2 regions of the Micromonospora sp. C41 genome follow, and region 1 is predicted to be linked to the other one. Evidence: riboswitches for the same ligand, from Rfam matches in the RefSeq annotation. Region 1 holds a riboswitch; the other holds the start of a gene.
What was found. Region 1 has a riboswitch for cobalamin ahead of KBX43_RS00325 (terpene cyclase/mutase family protein). Riboswitches for the same ligand answer to the same signal wherever they lie in the genome.
Positions count from the first base shown of each region.

Region 1 (6,791 bases):
GGCCGGAAAGGCGCTTCCGATGGTCGTCCGCCGAAGTCGGCACCGCCTGCTCGCGCTCCTCTGCGGCGTACTCGCCGCCCTCACCCTCACCACACCGGCCGTCGCCGCCCCCGATCGCGCCGCCCTCACCCGCCCGGAGGCCGCCGCCGGCTGGCTCGCCCGGCAACTCGTCGACGGCGAACGCTTCGAGGCGGTCTTCGACGGTGTCGCCTACCCCGACCAGGGGCTGACCCTCGACGCCGTGTTCGCCTTCGCCGCCGGCGGCGTCGCCGACGACCACGGCGCCGGCGCGCTGGCCTGGGTCACCCGGCCGGACATCCGCGACGGCTACCTCGGCGACGGCGTCTCCGAGGCGTACGCGGGCGCGACCGCCAAGCTCGCCCTCGCCGTGCAGGTGCGCGGCGGCGACCCGGCCGACGTCGGCGGGGTGGACCTGATCGCCCGGCTGCGTTCGCTGCAGACGCCGGCCGGCCGGTTCAGCGACCGGTCCGCGTACGGCGACTACAGCAACGCGTTCAGCCAGTCCTTCGCGCTGCTGGCGCTGGACCGTACCGCGGCCGGGGCGCCACCGGCGGCGGCCGCCTGGCTGGCCGGCACCCGATGCCCGGACGGCGGCTACCCGCTGCTGCCCGCCCAACCGGTCTGCACGTCCGACGTGGACGCCACCGCGCTCGTGACGCAGGCGCTGCGCGCCGCGGACCGTCCGGCCGACGCCGCCGCCGGGCTGCGCTGGCTGGTGTCCGTTCAGCGTGCCGACGGCGGCTTCGCCAACGCGGCCGGCACACCGAACGCCAACAGCACCGGCCTCGCCGCGCAGGCCCTGCGCGACGGTCACCGGCTGCCGGCCTGGGCGCGGTCCCGGGCGTTCCTCGCCGGACTCCAGGTCGGCTGCGCCGGGGCGCCCGCCGACCGGGGCGCTGTCGACTTCGACGGTGGCGGCTTCGACCCGGCCACCGCGCCCCGGGCCACCGCCCAGGCCGTCCTCGGTCTCACCGGGGTCGGGTACGCCCGTCTGTCCGCCGCCGGCGCCGACCCCGGCGCACCGGTGCTCGCCTGCCCGTGAACCGCCTCGCCGCTCACCCGATCACAGGAGGACCCGTGTTCCGTCACCGTCCCACCGCCCGCACCTGGATGGCCGGCCTGCTGGCCGCCGTCGTGGCCGGCGTCGCGCTGACCGCAGTCGAACCCGCGCCCCGGTCGGCGCACGCCGCCGCCTGCGTCGGCACCTCGGGAGTCACTGTGGTCGTCGACTTCGCCGCGCTCGGCGGCGGCGTACAGGTCGCCTGTGCGCCGGGCGATCCGGCCACCGGCCTGGCCGCGCTTCAGGCCGCCGGCTTCACCGTCACCGGCACCGCCCGCTGGGGCCTGGCCTTCGTCTGCCGGATCAACGGCAAGCCCACCGCCGCGACCGAGCCGTGCGTCAACACCCCGCCGGCCACCGCGTACTGGTCGTACTGGCACGCGTCCAGCGGTGGCTCCTGGTCCTACAGCACGTCGGGGGCGACCGGCTACAACCCCGCGCCGGGCAGCGTCGAGGGCTGGTCCTTCGGCGCCGGCGCCCCGCCGAGCATCGCCGCTCCCTGAACCGCGGCTGCGAACGGTGTGACCAGCGGCGCACCGGGTACCGGCAGCTGCTCTGGCGTCGTCGCGCGCCCGGGCGGTACGGTGTCGGCACCCGGTGCGCCGGGCACAACTGCATACGTCCCGTGTGGGGGGAAGCCGGTTCGAAGCCGGCGCTGACCCGCAACCGTGAGCGAGAGTCCCTTTCGCGAGCCGGAATGCCCCGCCCGGGACGAGCGGCTTCCACTGTCGAGGTCTACAGGGTGAAGTCCGGGCCGCCGAGGTCCGACCACCCCGCCCACCGCAGCACGCGGAGCGGGGTGTCCGTCTCTCGGGGTGCTTTCCGGAGGTTTCACCGACCGCTCTGCGAAAGGCACCCCTGATGCCCCTGTCCCGGCGTCTCACCACCGGTCTCGGTACAGCCACGGTGACGGCTCTCGCCGCGATCACCGGCACCCCGCCGGCCGTTGTCGCGGCACCCGCCCCGGCCCACATCACCGCCGCCCGCGACGCCGCGTCCTGGCTGGCCGGCGAGTTCACCGACGGGGCGCTGCCCGGCCCGTTCGCCCCCGAGGACTGGGGGCTGACCATCGACGGCCTGGTCGCGCTGTCCGCCACCGGCGTCGACGCACCGACCCGGCAGGCGGCGACCGCGCAGGTCGCGACACACGTACGGTCCTACAACAGCTACGACGACTGGGGCATCGAGGGCTTCACCGACGGCGGGGCCACCGCCAAACTGCTCTACGCCGCGGCCGCCGCCGACGCGGACCCCACCGACTTCGGCGGCTACGACCTGCGGGCGGAAACCCTGTCGCTGATCGCCACGGCCGACGCCGGGCACCAGCGGGGACGGATCACCAGCCGTACCACCGCCGACAGCGGCCCGGACGCCAGCAACACCTTCGACCAGTCCTTCGCCGTGCTCGGCCTGGCCCGCAGCGGCGACCTGCCACAGGATCCGGTGGACTTCCTGATCCGGCAGCAGTGCGCGGCGGGCGGCTTCCGGCTCTACCCGGACGCCGCCGACGGGCCGTCGCCGTCCTGCGACGACCAGCCCGGCGCCACCCTCGACGTCGACTCGACCGCGATGGCCGTGCAGGCGTTGCTGGCCGCCGCCGAGGACGGCGCCACGGGCGCCGGCGACGCCGCCCGCAAGGGCGCCGACTGGCTGGTCACCCAGCAGCACGCCGACGGTTCCTTCGGCGGCTCGGGACCCACCACCGGCGCGAACTCCAACAGCACCGGCCTGGCCGGGCAGGCCCTCGCCGCCGCCGGCCGCGACGACGAGGCCGCCCGGGCGGCGACGGCCCTGGCCGCGCTGCAGCTCACCGCGGGCAACGGTGGCGCGGCCTCCGCCGACGCCGGCGCGATCGCCTACAACACCGACGGATTCACGGCTGCCGCGGCGGCCGGGATCACCGACACCGACCGGGACCAGTGGCGCCGGGCCACCGCGCAGGCCCTGCTCGGGCTGGCCCAGGTCCCGCTGGGCCGGATCGGCCTCGACCCGCCGCCCACGTCGACTCCCACCCCGACCGGCACGGCCTCGCCCACCGCGCCGTCCACGCCCTCCGCGTCTCCCACGCTCACCACTTCGCCTCCACCGACCGGCACCGCCGGCCCGACGCCGAGCGTGACCCGCCCTCCGGCGACACCCGCGCCCACGACCGCGGCGCCGGCCACCGTCGCGCCGCCGATCACGACCCCGGCCGCGTCCGGGCCGGGCGGGCTGCCGACGACCGGCGTGGCGATCGGTAGCTACCTGCTGATCGCGCTGCTGCTGATCGGTGGCGGAGTGACACTGCTCGTGCTCGGCCGACGGCGGGCGGGATGAGCCTCCGCGCCGCCCGTGGCGCGCTGGCCGTCGCCCTGGTCACCGCCTGCACCACGATCGGACCGGGCAGTCCTGCGGTGGCCGCCGGGTCGGCCGGCTACTGCCCGGACGCCTCCGGGGTCACAGTCGTGGTGGACTTCAACGAGCTCGGCGGCGGGACGGTGGTGCGGTGCGCGCCGGGCACCCAGGCCACCGGCCTCGCGGCGCTCAAGAACGCGGGCTTCCCGATCACCGGAACCCTGCGCTGGGGCGAGGGGTTCATCTGCCGGATCGACGGCAAGCCGTCGGCCGCGACGGAGAAGTGCGTCGACACCCCGCCTGCGAGCGCCTACTGGTCGTACTGGCACGCCCCGAACGGCGGCAGCTGGACGTACAGCGACAAGGGCGTGCTCAACCGCAAGCCGGCGGCCGGCAGCTTCGAGGGCTGGTCGTTCTCCCTCAACCGCAACGCCGACGACGCGCCCCGTCCCGGCGTCGCGCCGAAACGCCCCGCCCCGCCACCGCCACCGCCACCACCGCCGCCGCCGCCCACGGGCGGTGAGCCGGCGGCGCCACCACCGGCGGGAGGAACCGTCGCACCGCCGCCGGTCGCCGGTGGCCGGCCCGGCGAGCCCACCCGGCCGGGCGGCACCTCCGGCCCGCCGGTCTCCGTCGGCCCGCCGACCTCCGCCGGCACGTCACCGACGGCCGGTACGCCGACCCTGACGGCGACGCCGGGCGCCGCCACCGGCACGGCACCGCAGGGCTCCTCCGACGAGCCGGTGGTGACGGATGTCGCCGCGTCCCGTGACGACGACGGCCTGCCACTGGGCACGATCGCCGGGGTGCTTCTGCTCGCCCTGCTCGCCACCGGCGCGCTGGTCGCGGCCCGACGACGCCGTGCCGCCGACCCGGATGACTGACGTCACGGTCACCGGGTCGCGGCCGGCCGACGCCCGTCGTCTGCCGGGCCGGTGGCCGGTGTGGTGGCTGCCCCGGGGGCTGCACCCGGGCGCATGGTGGCTGTGGGCGCTCGGCCTGGCCACCGCGGCCAGCCACACCACGAATCCGCTGCCGCTGGCCCTGCTCGTCGCCGTCGCCGGTCTGGTGGTGGTGCGCCGCCGGGGCGACGCGCCGTGGGCGTTGGCGTTCCGCATGTACGTCTGGCTCGGCGCGGTGATCGTCACGATGCGGGTGGTGTTCCGGATCGTGTTCGGCGGCGGCCAGGGCGACCACATCCTGGTCCGGCTGCCGGAGATCCCGCTGCCCGCGTGGGCGGCGGGCATCCGCCTGTTCGGACCGGTCGCCGCCGAGCAGATCCTCGGTGGCTTCTACGACGGGCTGCGGCTGGCGACGATGCTGATCTGCCTCGGTGCGGCGAACGCCCTGGCCAACCCGAAGCGGCTGCTCAAGGCCGTACCCGGAGCGCTGTACGCGATCGGCACCGCCGTCGTGGTCGCGTTGTCGGTCGCCCCGCAGCTGGTGGAGAGCGTGCTACGGGTCCGCCGGGCCCGGCGGCTGCGCGGCGCGTCCGCCCGCGGGATGAGGGCGCTGCGCGGGATCGCCCTGCCGGTGCTGGCCGACGCGTTGGACCGGTCCCTGGCCCTCGCGGCCGCGATGGACTCCCGTGGTTACGGCCGCACCGCGGCGGTGCCCGCCGGGCAGCGAACCGTCACCGGGGCGCTCGTCCTCGGCGGGCTGGTCGGCGTCTGCGCCGGCACCTACGGGCTGCTCGACACCGCCGCACCCGGCTACCTGGGGCTGCCGATGCTCCTGGCCGGACTGACCGCCGCCGTGACCGGCATGCTGCTGGCCGGTCGCCGGGTCCGCCGCAGCCGGTACCGACCGGACCGCTGGCGTCCGGCCGAGCTGCTCGTGGCCGGCTGCGGGGTGGCCGCCGCGGCACTGACCATGCTCGCCGGCTCGGTGGACCCGGAACTGCTCTACCCGCCGGTCAGCCCGCTCACCTGGCCCCAGCTGACCCCGCTGATGCTTCTCGCCGTCGGCGTCGCGGCGGCACCCGCCTGGCTGGCGCCGCCACCACCGCCGACAGTATGTGCCGGACGCCCGCCGTCGGTGGACCGGCCCATCCCCGTCACGGACGTGCCGGCAGACGGAGTGCGCGCCGCGAGGGCATCGACACCGGGAGACCGCCCATGATCACTTTCGACCGGGTCACCGTCCACTATGCCGAGGGCGGCCCGCCACCGTTGCGGGATGTGACGTTTCGCGTCGAGGAAGGTGAACTCTGCCTGGTCGCGGGCCGTACCGGTGCCGGAAAGTCGACGCTGCTGCGGGCGATCAACGGTCTCGTCCCACACTTCACCGGCGGCACCCTGCACGGCGCCGTCACCGTCGACGGCAGGGACACCCGCACGCATCCGCCGCGCGATCTCGCCGACGTCGTCGGCGTGGTCGGCCAGGACCCGTTGGCCGGCTTCGTCACCGACACCGTCGAGGAGGAACTGGCGTACGGGATGGAGCAGCTCGCCCTGCCACCCGCGGTGATGCGCAAGCGGGTGGAGGAGACGCTGGACCTGCTCGGCATCGCCGACCTGCGCGACCGGCCCCTGCGGACGCTGTCCGGCGGTCAGCAACAGCGGGTCGCCATCGGCGCGGTGCTCACGGCGCACCCCCGGGTGCTGGTGCTCGACGAACCCACCTCCGCGCTGGACCCCACCGCCGCGGAGGACGTGCTCGCCACCGTCACCCGGCTGGTGCACGACCTCGGAGTGACAGTGGTGCTGGCCGAGCACCGGCTGGAGCGCGTCCTGCAGTACGCCGACCGGCTGCTGTACCTGCCCGGCGACGGCCATGTCCACGACGGGACGCCGGCGACCGGGCTGGCCCACATCGACATCGCGCCACCCCTGATCGAGCTGGGTCGCCTCGCCGGCTGGACACCGCTGCCGTTGTCGGTCCGTGACGCCCGCCGACGGGCGTCCGACCTCCGGCACCGGCTCGCCGGCGTGGCGCCGCCGCCGGTCCCGGCGGGCGCGGACACCGGTCCCACGCTGACCGCGCGGAAGATCGTCGTACGGTATCCGGGCACCGTCGCGGTGGCCGGCGTCGACCTCGATCTGCGCGCCGGCCGGGTCGTCGCGTTGATGGGCCGCAACGGATCCGGCAAGTCCAGCCTGCTCTGGGCGGTGCAGGGCAGCGGCCCACGCCACGGCGGCACCGTCGCCGTGACCGGGCCGAAGGGCACCGTCGACCCGAAGGCCCTGCCGGCCGGTCAGGCCCGCCGGCACGTCGGCCTCGTCCCGCAGGACTCCGGTGACCTGCTCTACCTGGAGACAGTCGACGCGGAGTGCGCCCAGGCCGACCGGGAGACCGGCGTGCCGGCCGGCACCTGCCGGGCGCTGGTGGACCAGCTCGTCCCCGGACTGCCCGGTGACCGGCACCCCCGGGACCT
Region 1 covers NZ_JAGPXP010000001.1:223,567-230,357, forward strand. Annotated here, with positions in the region: gene KBX43_RS00315 (peptidase) at 20-1,063, shown strand; gene KBX43_RS00320 (hypothetical protein) at 1,132-1,584, shown strand; cobalamin riboswitch at 1,669-1,806, shown strand; gene KBX43_RS00325 (terpene cyclase/mutase family protein) at 1,943-3,397, shown strand; gene KBX43_RS00330 (hypothetical protein) at 3,394-4,299, shown strand; gene KBX43_RS00335 (CbiQ family ECF transporter T component) at 4,292-5,536, shown strand; gene KBX43_RS00340 (ABC transporter ATP-binding protein) at 5,533-6,791, shown strand, end outside.

Region 2 (6,791 bases), 400 kb from region 1:
GTGGGGGCGGTTGGGCAACACCAGATGTCGTGTCGGGCGTGTCGCATGGATCTCACTGTCCACAGTGCCTACCCCCGATGCCGGCGCTCGCCGCCGGGCGCGATACTCGGCGTATGGGGAATACCGGACGCCGCTGGGCGTGGGTGGCGGTCCTGCTCGTCGGCGTCGGGCTTCACCTGCTGGTGCTGGAGACACTGTCCGGCACCGGCACCGTCACGTTCGTGCCGGCGCTGATCGTGCTCGGCGCGTGCGTCGCGCCCGCCACGTTCCTGGCCTTCGCCCAGGGGCGGCCGGCCCGCCGCCCGGTCCCCGGCTCCGTCGTCGGCGTCGCCGCGCTTCTCGGCGGCGTGGTCGGCGTGGTCGCCGCCGGCTGGCTGGAGTACGGCACGCTGCACCGCCTCGGCGTCCTGCCGATGGCGCTCGTCGGCCTGGCCGAGGAGACCGCGAAGCTGATCGTGCCGGCCGGCATCCTGCTGCTGTGGCGGCGGCACCGGTCACCGGCGCAGGGCCTGGTGATCGGCGTGGCCTCCGGCGCCGGGTTCGCCGCGCTGGAGACCATGGGGTACGCGTTCGCCGCGTTCGTCGGGTCGGAGGGCAACCTCGGCGCCGTCGAGCGGACGCTGCTGGTTCGCGGTCTCACCGCGCCCGCCGCGCACCTGGCCTGGACCGGGCTGACCGCCGCCGCGTTGTTCACGTTCGCCGCCGCGCCCGGTGGCCGGAGACTGGCGGCGTTCCTGCTCACCTTCGCCGCCGCCGTCACGCTGCACACCTGCTGGGACACGTTCGGCACGCAGCCCGCGTACGTGTTCATCGGCGGTGTGTCGCTGGGCTGGGTGCTGCTGCGCCTGCACCTGGACCGCGAGCGGCCCGCCGCCCCGCCCCGGGCGCCGGAGCGTGATCCTCACCAGCTCGCCGAGGTGGCGGGGTCGGAGCCCTCCTGATGCCGCCATCTCGGCGAGCTGGAGTCGAGCAAGCGTCAGCCGGCGGCCAGCCGGACACCGAGCGCGACGAAGGCGACAGCGCAGAGCCGGTCGACCCGCCGCGACCAGCGGCTGTCGCCCCAGCGGCGGGCGAACCGCCCGGCGCCCACGCCGAGAGCCAGGTCCACGGTGAGCTGCACCGCGACGAACAGCGCGCCGAGCAGCACCAGCTGTGCCGCCACCGGGCCCGCGTCGGGCCGGACGAACTGCGGCAGGAACGCCACGCTGAACAGGATCATCTTCGGGTTGAGCAGGTTCGTGAGCAGCCCGCGCCGGAACGCCCGCCCGGCGCCGCCGCCGTCCGCCCCGTCCGCCGCGACGCCGGGCCGGCCCGTGCCGCGCAGCGCCCGCAGGCCCAGCACGATCAGGTACGCCGCACCGGCCCACCGGATCGCGGTGAACAGCACCGGGGACGCGGCGATCACGGTGGCGAGTCCGGCCACCACGGCGGCGACGTGCACCGCCTCTCCGGCCGCGACCCCGAGCGCCGCCACCGCCCCGGCCCGCGCGCCGTACCGGGTGGCGTTGGCGAGCACGAACATCATGTCCGGCCCGGGGGTGAGCATGAGCACCACGATCGCGGCCAGGTATCCCGCGAGCGTGGCCGCCGACAGTCCGAGCACGCCTCAGCCCTCCTCGGCGCCGTCGAGCAGCGCCCGGCGCAGCGCCAGCCGGTGTTCGCGCCGGATCTGCGCCTCCCGGTAGCGCCGCCGGTCACCGTCGGTGCCGGGCAGCAGCGGCGGCACCGGCCGGGGCTGGCCCTCGTCGTCCACGGCCACCATCACCAGGTGCGCGGTTGCCACGTCCACCGGCGGCACTGCGCGGTCCCAGCGGTCCGCGCTGACCTTCACGGCCACCTCCATCGAGCTGCGGCCGGCCCAGGTGATCCGGGCGTCCACGTGCACCACGTCACCGACGCGGACAGCGCGCAGGAAGGCTGTCTCGTCGATGGCGGCGGTGACGGCCGGTCCGTCGGAGTGGCGGGCGGCGACCACCCCGGCGACCGAGTCGATCAGGTTGAGGATCCGGCCGCCGTGCACCGTGCCCATCAGGTTGGTGTGGTGCTGGTCCATGATCTGCGACAGGGTCAGGTGCGACGCCGACGGTGGTCGGCCGGTGAGGGTGATGGCATCGGTCACGGTGCGGTTCCGTCCTCGCAGAAGCGGACCGCCGACCGGACGGGGGAGTTGCACGTCGAGGCACGCCGACGGCTCCCGCCCGGCGTGTCACCCGCCCGACCCACCCGCGAGGTCGACGGCAGCGCGCACCGGTGGTACGCGCGACGCGGGCAGGTCTTCGGACTCGCGGGCCCGACCGGGGTCGCCGGTCGCCTACCGGCCGTCGCTTCCCAGGCCGGTGGCCCAGTGCTGTTGACGGCTGTCGTTCCCACTCACCGCTGCGGGGCAGTCCCGGACTTCCACCGGGTTCCCTCTTACGACACCCGGCCGTCGCCGACCGGGTGAACCAGCGCTCCCGGCAGCCTAACCCAGCCCCGACCCGCCCTCGCCGCGACCCGCGTTCCGCCCTTCGGCGCCCTGCCCCCGGCCGTCCCACAGGCACGCAGGCTCCGGCACACCCGGTGCCGCCCCGCATGCGCAGTCCGCATGGCGGGATGTCTCTCCCGCTCATCAGGAAGCCGGGCGGACCCGCGTCAGCGGGCGACGGGTCAGGAGGCGCGGCGGCGTCGAAGCAGTAGCGTGGTCACGCCGGCTGCCGCCACCGCGGCCACCGCTCCGCCGGCCAGCAGGCCCACCGGCAGACCGTCGTCGGCGTCGGCCGAAGCGTCGGCGCTCGCCGGAGAGGCGTCCGCGCCTGCCGCAGCGCCCGCCGAGACGTCCGCGGAGGCGGCCGGCGAGGGAGTGGCCGGGGACGGGGCGGCCGCCGGGGGAGCGGCCGGGTCGGCGACGGTGAAGCGGTACGAGCCCTGGACCGGGTGGCCGTCGCGGGAGACCACGCGGTAGGCGACGGTGTAGGTGCCGTTGGCCAGCGGCTCCTCGATCGTCACCGTGCCCGTCGCGCCGTCCACGGCGGGCGCGCTCGCGGGCACCTGACGGTCGGTGGCGTCGCGCAGCGTGATGGTGGTGAAGGCCGGGTTGAGCCGCTGCAGGAACCGCAGCGTCACTTGCGTCGGCGCGGTGGTGAGCCGGGCGTCGCGGGCCGGCGTGGCCTCCTGCAGCGAGTTGTGCGCCGCCGCGGGCGTGGCCGGGACCAGCAGCAGCGCCGCGGTGAACAGCGCGGCGAGGAGTGCGGAGACGGTACGGGTACGCATGACGCGCCTTCCTGGTCGTGGTCAGCGTCGTGGTCAGCCGAGCAGTTGCTGGCCGATCCAGCCGCCCTCGGGGCAGCCGGGCGGTACGGCGAACACGGCGGAGCCGATCGGGGTGGTCCACTCGTTGAGCAGGTCCCGTTCGGCCAGCCGCCGCTGGATGGGCAGGAACTGCCGGGCGATGTCGGCCTGGTACGCGGCGAAGACGAGCCCGCTGTCCGCGTGTCCCTCGGCGGTCGGCGCGCCGTCGTAGTTGTAGGGCCGGCGCAGGATCTTCTGCCGGTCGTCGGTGACGCGGGCCCGGGTCAGGTGCGAGAAGTCCGGGATCACGGTGAGCCCGTCCGGTCCGAGCGCGGCGAAGTCGGGCTCGTCGTGCTCCGCCTCGCCGGTCAGCGGCGCGCCGGTGTCGAGGCGCCGGCCCACCGCGAGTTCCCGGTCGGCGCGGCCGAGCAGGTCCCACGTCTCCAGGTTCATGCTGATCCGGCGCACCACCAGGGTGGTGGAGTCGCGGAGCCAGTCCGGCCCGTCGGTCACCCAGACGGCGGTGTCCGCCGACACGCCGGGCTTCGGGTTGGCGGTGCCGTCGAGCTGGCCGAACAGGTTGCGCTGGGTGCGTCCGGGCTCGGCGCCGGCGGCCCGGCGGAAGCCCTGCTGCACCCAGCGGACGGTGGCGAACGGGCGGCTGTCCTTGGTCAGGACCCGTTGGGCGTGCGCGACGGTGAGCGGGTCGTCGGCGCAGATCTGCAGCAGCAGGTCGCCGCCGGACCAGCGGGGCTGCAACCGGTCGATCCGGAACGCCGGCAGGTCGGCCACCGACGTGGGGCGGCGGTCGTCGAGCCCGGCGGCGGCGTAGAGCCCGGGGCCGAAGCCGAACGTGACTGTCAGCCGGGCCGGCAGCAGGCCCAGTTCCGGCTCGGTGTCGGCCAGCGCCGGGCGACCCTGGGTGAGCCGGGCGGCGTCGTCGGAGAGCAGTCGCAGCATCCGCCCGAGCGCGGCCCGGTCTGTGTCCGGGCGCAGCGTGAACGCGACGAACGCGGCGTGCGCCTGGGGCTCGGTGGTGACACCGGACTGGCGCGCGCCGTGGAACGGCTCGACAGCGCTGCCGACCTGGGCCACCGGGACGGCGTCGTCGGGGCGTACCCCGTGGGAACGGAGGGCGGCGAGGGCACCCGCGCCGGCCAGCGCGCCCCCGGCGGCCGCCGCGCCGCCGGTGAGCAGGCCGCGCCGGCTGACCCGGCGCGCGGGCGCGCCGGTTCCGGTCATGACGCGGGGCTCGCGCCGTGTCCGGGCGCGTACGTCTCCTGGGCGCCGGTGAACGGCTTGGCCACCGCGGTGAACGTCTGGGTGCGCCCGTCGGCGAAGGTGAGCGTGACGTCGAGCTGGTCGCCGGGGCGCACCGGGCGGGTCAGGTCCATCAGCATGAGATGGTCGCCGCCGGGCTCCAGCGCGGCCTGGGCTCCGGCGGCGACCACGACGCCGCCCTGCTTCTGCCGCATCGCCATCTTCCCGTCGGTCATGGCCATCTCGTGGATCTCGGCCCGGGACACGTCGGTGGTCACCCCGGTGATCGTGACGTCGGCGTCGCCGTCGTTGACGAGCGTGGCGAACGCGGCGGTCATGCCCTTGTCGGCGGCCTTCACCCACGGGTCGCGGATCGTCAGCACACCCGCCGTTGCGCTCGCCGGGGCCGAGGCGGGCGCCGACGCCGACGGCGCGGTTGTGGGCGTGGCGTCGGCGGAGCCGCAGGCGGCGACGGACGCGGCCAGGACGGCGGCGCCGATCAGGGCCGCCGTGCGTGGGAAGCGTCGGCTGGTGGTGCTGGGCATGCGGTCGTCCCCTCGAAGATCCGGTGTTCGTACCGTTGGTCGGGGCGGCGCCGCGGATAGTTCCGGCCCGGGGAGTCGGTCGCGTCACATGCCGGCCGGGCTCACCGCGACCGGGGACCGGGGAGCGCCCGGAAGGCATAATGGTTCCGGGTGTCACGTGGCGCGCCGGGCGCGGCCGTGGCCGGAGAGGGCGCCCGGACGAGGGAGGCGGACGGTGACGGCGACGACCGGGGCGACCCGCAACACCCGGCAGCGCGCCGAGGTGCTGGCGCTGCTGCGGGAGCTGGACGGCTTCCACAGCGCGCAGCAGTTGCACCAGATGCTCGTGCAGCGGCAGGCGAAGGTGGGTCTGACCACCGTCTACCGGACGTTGCAGCTGCTCGTCGACAACGGCGAGATCGACTCGGCGCGGCTGCCCGGCGGCGAGCACCTCTACCGGCGGTGCAGCCAGAGCCGCCATCACCACCACCTGGTCTGCCGCCGCTGCGGCCGTGCGGTGGAGGTGGCCGGCCCGGCCGTGGAGCGGTGGGCCGACCAGGTCGCCGCGCAGCACGGTTTCACCGACGTCGGGCACACCCTGGAGATCTTCGGCACCTGCGACCGCTGCGCCGCCTGAGCCACCGCCGCGGGCGGGCGGTGACCCGCCCGCGCCGGACCGCCGGTCAGCAGTTGCGCAGCGCCGGTGACTGGTTCAGCAACTGGCCGCGGCTGGAGGTGAACCGGCGGTACGCCTCGGAGCCGGCCGCGCCGGGGCGGAAGGCGGCCACCCGGTGGCAGTTCTGGAACGCCAGCGTGATCCCGAAGTGCCGCTCCAGGCCGGCGCGGATCGCGTCGCTGGCCATCGCGCGCAGCAGTTGCCCGCGCTCGGCGTCGCCGGGCGGCGGTACGACGTTGTCGGCGAACTCGGCGTCGGTCGCGGCCAGGTCGGCGGCGACCCGGCTGACCGTCTCCCAGGCGTACGGCAGGGAGTCGCGGACACAGGCGACGAACGCCTCCTCGTCGACGGGACCGGTCTCGGCGGCGTGCAGCAGGGCGGGCGGAACGGTGAGCGACATGGGTCCTCCGGCAGCTCTAACGAACACGGTTTCCATTACCATCTGAGCACACCACGTCACCAGACGACCGTCAAGGACCGGCGCACGCGAAACGGCGGACGGACCCGAAGGCCCGTCCGCCGTGTGACGTCGCGGAACGTGTCAGCGCAGGTGCGCCTCGATCGCCTCGATGACCCGGGGCCGCAGCTCGGCGGCGCGGATCACCGCGTCGACCGAGCCGACCTCGACCGCCCGCTGGATGCTGTGCACCCGGTCGAACTCGGCGGCCACCTCGCCCAGCTTCTCCGCCCGCACCGACCCGCGCAGCTCGTCCAGCTCCGCGCTGAGCGTGGCCCGCTCGGTACCGGTGGCGGACGCCACCCGGCCCTCCAGCTCGCGTACCCGGGAATCGGCCGCGGTGCGGGCGGCGACCTCACCGGCGAACACCACGGCGGCGGCCGGCGCGCCACCGAGCACCGAGGCGAACGACCCCTCGATCGCCAGCACCGTCATGTCCGGGTTGAGCGCCTTGGAGAAGACCACGAACGCGCCGCCGTGATAGCGCGAGATCACGCAGAACACGATCGGGCCGCGGAAGTTGACGATCGCCCGGCCGATCTCCGCGCCGTACTCCAGCTGGAGCTTGCGCATCGACTCGGGTGAGCCGTCGAAGCCGGACAGGTTC
Region 2 covers NZ_JAGPXP010000001.1:619,752-626,542, forward strand. Annotated here, with positions in the region: gene KBX43_RS01835 (PrsW family glutamic-type intramembrane protease) at 114-941, shown strand; gene KBX43_RS01840 (LysE family translocator) at 977-1,603, opposite strand; gene KBX43_RS01845 (acyl-CoA thioesterase) at 1,607-2,119, opposite strand; cobalamin riboswitch at 2,250-2,451, opposite strand; gene KBX43_RS01850 (copper resistance CopC family protein) at 2,647-3,249, opposite strand; gene KBX43_RS01855 (Dyp-type peroxidase) at 3,283-4,509, opposite strand; gene KBX43_RS01860 (copper chaperone PCu(A)C) at 4,506-5,072, opposite strand; gene KBX43_RS01865 (Fur family transcriptional regulator) at 5,287-5,688, shown strand; gene KBX43_RS01870 (SCO5389 family protein) at 5,735-6,127, opposite strand; gene KBX43_RS01875 (carboxyl transferase domain-containing protein) at 6,269-6,791, opposite strand, start outside.
Region 2: another riboswitch for cobalamin. It lies ahead of KBX43_RS01845 (acyl-CoA thioesterase); the one in region 1 lies ahead of KBX43_RS00325 (terpene cyclase/mutase family protein).